One region of the Sorangium sp. So ce1036 genome, then DNA from elsewhere that is predicted to be linked to it. Evidence: riboswitches for the same ligand, from Rfam matches in the RefSeq annotation. Region 1 holds a riboswitch; the other holds the start of a gene.
What was found. A riboswitch is a leader RNA that binds a small molecule or an ion and turns the genes downstream of it on or off. The one in region 1 is predicted to bind cobalamin.
Positions count from the first base shown of each region.

Region 2: linked by a shared signal. The riboswitch ahead of WMF31_RS35055 (energy-coupling factor ABC transporter permease) and the one ahead of WMF31_RS31890 (TonB-dependent receptor) in region 1 are both predicted to bind cobalamin.

Region 1 covers NZ_JBBMOX010000001.1:8,473,858-8,477,011, reverse strand. The annotation lists gene typA (translational GTPase TypA) at 1-33, opposite strand, end outside; gene WMF31_RS31895 (Uma2 family endonuclease) at 198-827, shown strand; cobalamin riboswitch at 1,006-1,213, shown strand; gene WMF31_RS31890 (TonB-dependent receptor) at 1,448-3,154, shown strand, end outside.
Region 2 covers NZ_JBBMOX010000001.1:9,342,902-9,346,055, reverse strand. The annotation lists gene WMF31_RS35065 (CbiQ family ECF transporter T component) at 1-675, opposite strand, end outside; gene WMF31_RS35060 (hypothetical protein) at 665-904, opposite strand; gene WMF31_RS35055 (energy-coupling factor ABC transporter permease) at 904-1,581, opposite strand; cobalamin riboswitch at 1,715-1,922, opposite strand.

The DNA.
Region 1 (3,154 bases):
TGTAGCACGCGGCACACGGAGGAGCGAGCCCATCCTGCACGAGCTCGATCGTCCGGCCGGGGATGCGGCTTGGACGCGCGCCGGGCGCGGCGGTAAAATCCCTCGCGATGTTGCCCACGGGAAAGCTTGCCCCGCCGAGCGAGACGCGGCGGCATCGCCGCCGCCCGTCGCCGATCCATTTCCCTGACGAGGCGGAAGTGCCCGAGACCAAGCGCCACCTCGAGCTGAGAACGCTGCTCTACCTGGTGCTCAAGCGCTTCGCGGACCGCCACAGCATCGGGAGCGACCAGTTCGTGTACTGGCACGCGTCCGATCCGTCGCGCTGCGTGGCGCCGGACGCGTTCGTGCGCCTCGGGACGCCGGACACGCCGTTCCGGTCGTGGAAGACGTGGGAGCGCGGCGCCCCGGAGCTCGCCGTGGAGATCGTCAGCGACAGCGACGCGGAGCCGGCGCCGTGGGCGGAGAAGCTCGCGCGGTACCACGAGCTCGGCGTCGTCGAGCTCGTGCGCTTCGATCCGGCGGCGGAGGAAGGGGAGCGGCTGCGGGTCTGGGATCGGGTCGACGGCGACCTGGTCGAGCGTGACGTGGAGGGAGATCGCGCGGCGTGCGACGCGCTGGGCCTGTACTGGGTCGTGGCGCCCGCGGAGGGCCAGCCCGTCGCCCTGCGCCTGGCCCGCGACGCGGCCGGCCGCGAGCTGCTGCCGACGCCGAGCGAGAGCGCCAGGGCGGAGGCCGAGGCGCGCCGGGCGGAGGCCGAGGCGCGCAGGGCGGCCGAGCGCCGCATCGCCGAGCTGGAGGCCGAGCTGCGCCGGCGAGGCGGAGGCTGACGCGGCGCGGGCCGCCGGGGATCCTGAAGAGTAGCCCTTCGCCGAGAGCCCTTCGCCAACGGGGCCAGCGGACGACCGGCGCCGAGCTCCGCCAGCGGACGACCGGCGCCGAGCTCCGCCAGCGGACGACCGGCGCCGAGCTCCCACGAGGCGGTTGACAGACGAGCGAGCGCCGCCCTAGGGTGCGCGCCGTGCTGGTGCCTGGGCGCTCGCCCAGGCTGACTAGGGAACCCGGTGAGATTCCGGGGCTGCCCCGCAGCGGTAAGCGAGAACGACCTCCACGACACGCACTGGCCCGTCGAGGGCTGGGAAGCGGTGGACAGTAGGAAGCCGGCCAGGCCGGAGCGCTCGCAAGCCCGAAGACCTGCCAGCATCCGGCGGCAGGAGACATCTGGCGCCGGTTCGACCTGGGAGCCTCGAGGGAGGCGGTCCGGTCCGAGCCGCCGCAGCTCCCCTGCGCACGTCCCGGATTCCGTCCTGCCCCCCGCGTTGCCTCTCGGTCGCCCGCGGGGGCGAGAGGTCGGTCCGGCGCATGGCGCCGTAGCCAGCTTTTCCTCCTCGCGAGCGCGATGCGAGCGGTCCAGCGCCGCTCCGGACGATGGCAGCGAAGGAGGACACGCGTGCTGCGCGAGACGATCACGAGAGGCCCTGGGCGCCGGATTCCGCTCCCCGGGCTCGCCGTTCTATCCACCGTGCTGGCCATCGCGCGCCTCGCGCGCGCCGAGGCGCCCGCGGGCGGCGCGGCGGCCACGGACGACGGCGGCGCGCTCGAGGTCACCGTCCGCGCGGAGAGGCCAGGCGGCGAGGCTGCGTCGCGCGTCTCCGTCGGACACCGCGAGCTCGAGCTCAGGCCGAGGCTCCGGCCAGGCGACATCGTCGAGGCGGTGCCAGGGCTCTTCGCCGTGCAGCACGCGGGTGGCGGCAAGGCGAACCAGTATTTTCTCCGCGGCTTCGACGCGGATCACGGGACGGACGTCGCGTTCTTCGTCGACGGCGTCCCCGTCAACCTGGTCAGCCACGGCCATGGACACGGGTTCACCGATCTCTATTTCCTGATCCCGGAGCTCGTGACCGGGATCGACGGGTACAAGGGCCCTTATTACGCGGGAATCGGCGATTTTGGCACGGCGGGCGCCGTCAATTTTCGGTTCGCGGAGAAGCTCGAGGAGAGCCATGCGCAGCTCAGCCTGGGCCAGCACGGGATCCTGCGCGGCCTCGTGATCGAGTCGCCGGAGCTCGGCGACGACCTCCGCGCGGTGGCCGCGGCGGAGCTCTACCGGAACGACGGGCCCTTCCTCAGCCCGGAGCGGCTCGGGCGCTTCAACGTGTTCCTCCGGGCGACGCACGACGTCGGCCGCGCCGGCAAGATCCAGGCGACCTGGATGTCCTATGGATCGACCTGGTACGGCTCCGGCCAGATCCCGGCGCGCGCCGTGTGCGGCGAGGGCGAGCAGGACAGCGGGAACCCTCCGCCGTCGACCTATGGGCAGCCGTGCATCGATCGCTTCGGCTCCATCGATCCGACCGAGGGCGGGGCGACCGAGCGGCACATGGCGTCCGTGGCGTACACGACGGCGTGGGGCGGGACCGATTTCCATGCGATGGCCTACGGCGCTCGCTATCGCTTCACGCTGTACTCCAACTTCACCTTCTTCAGCGAGGACCCGGTCCACGGCGACCAGATCGAGCAGAACGACGATCGCGTCGTCGGCGGCGCCGAGCTCCGGTTCCGCAGGCATTACGAGCACGGCGGGGCGAAGTTCACCACGTCGGTCGGCGCGCAGGTCCGCGCCGACGAGATCGACAAGTCGCTCCACCATGACGTGGCGCGCGAGCGGCTGGAGGAGCGGGACAGGGCCCACATCGACGAGAGCCAGATCGGCGTTTATGTCGAGCAGGACGCGCGGCTCCTGCGCTGGCTCCGCCTCGTGCTCGGGGCGCGCGGGCAGTGGATCGGCGTCCACGTCGATGATCCGCGCGAGGATCTCGGGCGGACCGGGGACAGGTCGAGCGGTTTCCGGGGCGAGATGCAGATCTTGCCGAAGCTCATGGCGATCGTCTCGCCCGTCGAGGCGCTCGACCTGTTCGCGGACTTCGGGCGGGGCTTTCACTCGAACGACGCGCGGGGCGCGGTGCGGGGCGAGGGCGCGGCGACGCTCATCACCCCCGCGACGGGCTACGAGGTGGGCGCGAGGGTCACCCCCTTTCGCGGCCTGACGCTGAGCGCCGCGGGGTTCCTCCTCGATCTGGACTCGGAGCTGGTCTGGAGCGGCGACGCCGGGGTGACCGAGGCGTCGGGGCAGACGCGGCGCTACGGGATCGAGGTG
Region 2 (3,154 bases), 870 kb from region 1:
GGGCGCGCTCGGCCGCAGCCCGGCGACGGGCAGCGTCCCCTGGTAGCCCCGGAGCTGCATGGCGACGGCGGCGAGCTCGGAGCGCTCCAGCGTCCGCAGCGCCACGACGCCCGCCACCGCGCCGGCCGAGCGCGCGGCGGCGCCCGGGCGCGCGAACCCGCCGCGGAGCGCGGCGGCGCTCCACGCGCTCTCCGCCGCGCGCTGCAGGACGGAGGCGAAGCGCCGCGCGAGCGCGAGCAGCTCGATCAGCGCCGCGGGCGCGCCGAGCCCGGCGAGCGCCGCCTCGATCTCGGCGGGCGCGGCGGCGCGGGCGAGCCACCGGAGCAGCGCGGCCGCGGCGAGGACGCGCGCGCCGATCGTCAGGGCGGCGCGCGCGCCCTCGCGCGTCGCGGCGTCGAGCGGGGGCGCCGCGCCCGCGAGGAGCGGCTCGCCCGGGGTGAAGACGAGCGCGAGCGCCGCCGCGACCCCGCCGATCCACGCGGCGGGCGCGAACCCGCGGAGGATCGCGGCGGCCGTCACGCCCTGGAGCCGGAGGGCGGCGCACGCGAAGAGGAGCAGCGCGGCGGGGGTCCTCGGCGAGCGCGCGCCCGCGGCGACGCAGCACGCGGCCACGGCGGCCCCGAGCCGGAGCCGGGGATCGACGTCGCGGAGCCGGGCCGGGAGGTCAATCCGCACGGCCGCCCGCTCCGCCGGCGCCGGCGGCCGGCTGGTCCGCGCGCTCGACGAAGAGCGCGCGCGAGAGGTAGCCGAGGGCGAAGCCGGCGAGCAGCCCGGCCCAGATGAACGCGAACAGCAGGAGATCGCCCTCGAGCCCGGCGAAGACCGGCCCGGTGTCGTGGCGTCCCGCGGCCTCGGCGAAGCGGCCGACCACGGCCTCGTCGACGCCTTCCCACGGGGCGCGCATCACGGCGCACCGGCGGCGACGGGCACGACCCGGAGCCGCTCCAGGATGTCGGGCCGCCGAGATCGCAGGAAGACGAGCGCCCCGGCGGTCATGGCCCCTTCGAGCAGGCCGAGCGGCAGCTGGGTGGGGACGAAGGCGAGCGCGACGCCGGCGAACAGGGCGCCCACCGAGCCGTCGCCCGCGAGCCCGAGGGCGAGCTCGAGCGCGGTGGTCGCGTACGTGGCCCAGTCCGAGGCCACGCCGGCCAGAAACCCTGCGACCCAGAGGCCCGCGCCGCAGCGCTGCGCGGCGCGGAAGGCGAGGTAGCCGGTGAAGGCGCCCGCGATGCCCATCGACGCGACGTCGGCGCCGAGCGTGGTGAGGCCGCCGTGCGCGAGGAAGAGCGCCTGGAGGAGGAGCGCCACCACGGTGACGAGGACGGTCATCCAGGGGCCGATGAGCACCGCGGCGAGCCCGGTGCCGCACGGGTGGGAGCACGTCCCTGCGGTCGGCACGGGCACGGGCATGCACGAGATCGCGAAGACGGCGGCGGCGATCAGGCCGACGAACGGCTTGTAGAAGGCGTCCCGCCCGGTGCGCTGCCGGAGCAGGTGCAGGGCGATCGCGACGAACGGCAGGGCGAGCGCGTTCCAGAACGCGCACCAGCCGAGCGGCAGGACGCCCTCGGCGAGGTGCATCGCGGCCGCGGGCCTCGGCGCGGAGAGCGTCGCGAGGAACACGGCGATGACGAGCCCGGGGCGGCCGGGGTGACCGATTGGGGCGTTCCGGGTGAATTCCGCACCCGGACGCCACGAAGACGTGCGCAAGCTGCACCTCGTGGAGGCTCGGGTAGGTCTCCCGGCTCATGGGTTCAGGGAGCCTGGTCAGGCTCCCAGCGCCGCTTCCACCTTCCCGGGTCTCTCCTGTGAGGCCCAGTGGTCTTCGGAAGCAGCTCCCCACTCACGGTGGCGGTACCGCGCCGGATTCACACCGGCTTCCCTTTTATGCCCCTGAGGGCACCCGAGGCATGGATTGTCGGACAGGGGACTCGGTAGTCTCGTTTCGAGCCCGGCGTCAAGGAGCTCGCGCAGCGGCCGCGGCGAGGGCCTGTTCATGAGGGGAGGGGCGTCGGCGATGAGGAGGAGGAGAGGGGCGTCGGCGATGAGGAGAGGGGCGCCCGCCGCCGACCTCGCGCCGGCGCGGCGTTCCGCCACGTTCCCCCGCGCCCCGCGCCCCGCGCCCCGCGCCGGCGTCGCTTCTGCGGATCGCGCCCGCGTCGAGGGATCGCGCCCGCGTCGTGCGCGCGCCCTCGCGCGGGCACCCCTCCGCGGGCGCCGGCGCACTGGCCGTCCTGCCCACCCCTCGCCCGCGGCGGGCCGGCGCGCGATCCACCGCTGTCACGGGCCACCGCTGTCACGGGCCACCGCTGTCACGGGCCACCGCTGTCACGGGCCACCGCTGTCACGGGCCACCGCTGTCACGGGTGCGCACTGCGCCGTCACTTCGCTCCTCGCGCGGGCAGGGGATCGGGCCGCGCAGACAGGGATACGCGCGATCTCGGCGTGACGCGGCGCCCGGACCGTTGAAATTGCCCCAGACGCACCGAAATCGCTGCTGCTTTCTGGTGTCCTCGGCGCGTTTGCGGTCAAAGTGTCTTTACTCGAACATCGGGGTGCGGGCGCTCGCCCTCGCGCCCCGGCCTGTCATCCCGTCTTCACGGGAAAATTCCTTGTTTCGATGGAAGCACCGCCCGACCGTGACGGCCGCGGGGCTCGCGCGATCTCGGGGCAGCGTGCCTTGTTTGTCCCGAGTCTTTACTCGCGTGAGCATGTGTTCCGTGCCTGTGTACAGCGCATCGACTCCCATGGAGCGGCGGGCGAGCCTCGGCGATGGTTTCGAGAATTCCGAATGGTTCGTCCGGCCGAGCTCCGCGTTTCCATGGATGGGTATGCCCGGCGCGAACGCGCTTTCCAGGAAGTCAGGCGAATGCTTCTCCTGCCGTGCCTGTCCGCCATCACGCCGTGAGCAATCCGCTCATGGAGCGAGCACAAGTTGCACTTTGTTATCGACAACGCGCGCATCGGTGGCACACTCCGATTGCTGCGTGCGCACCGGTGCGGCCCCCCAGCCCGGAGCGCATGCGGCGCTTACTTGAGCACCGCGCTGGACGTTCCCCCTCCGTCGCGGTTCCCTGCCGCGCACATGCCTGGTCCCCCCTCGGGCATGATGCGCGGTCTTTTTTTTGTAGGGATCTCCGGGGGCTGCGCGCTG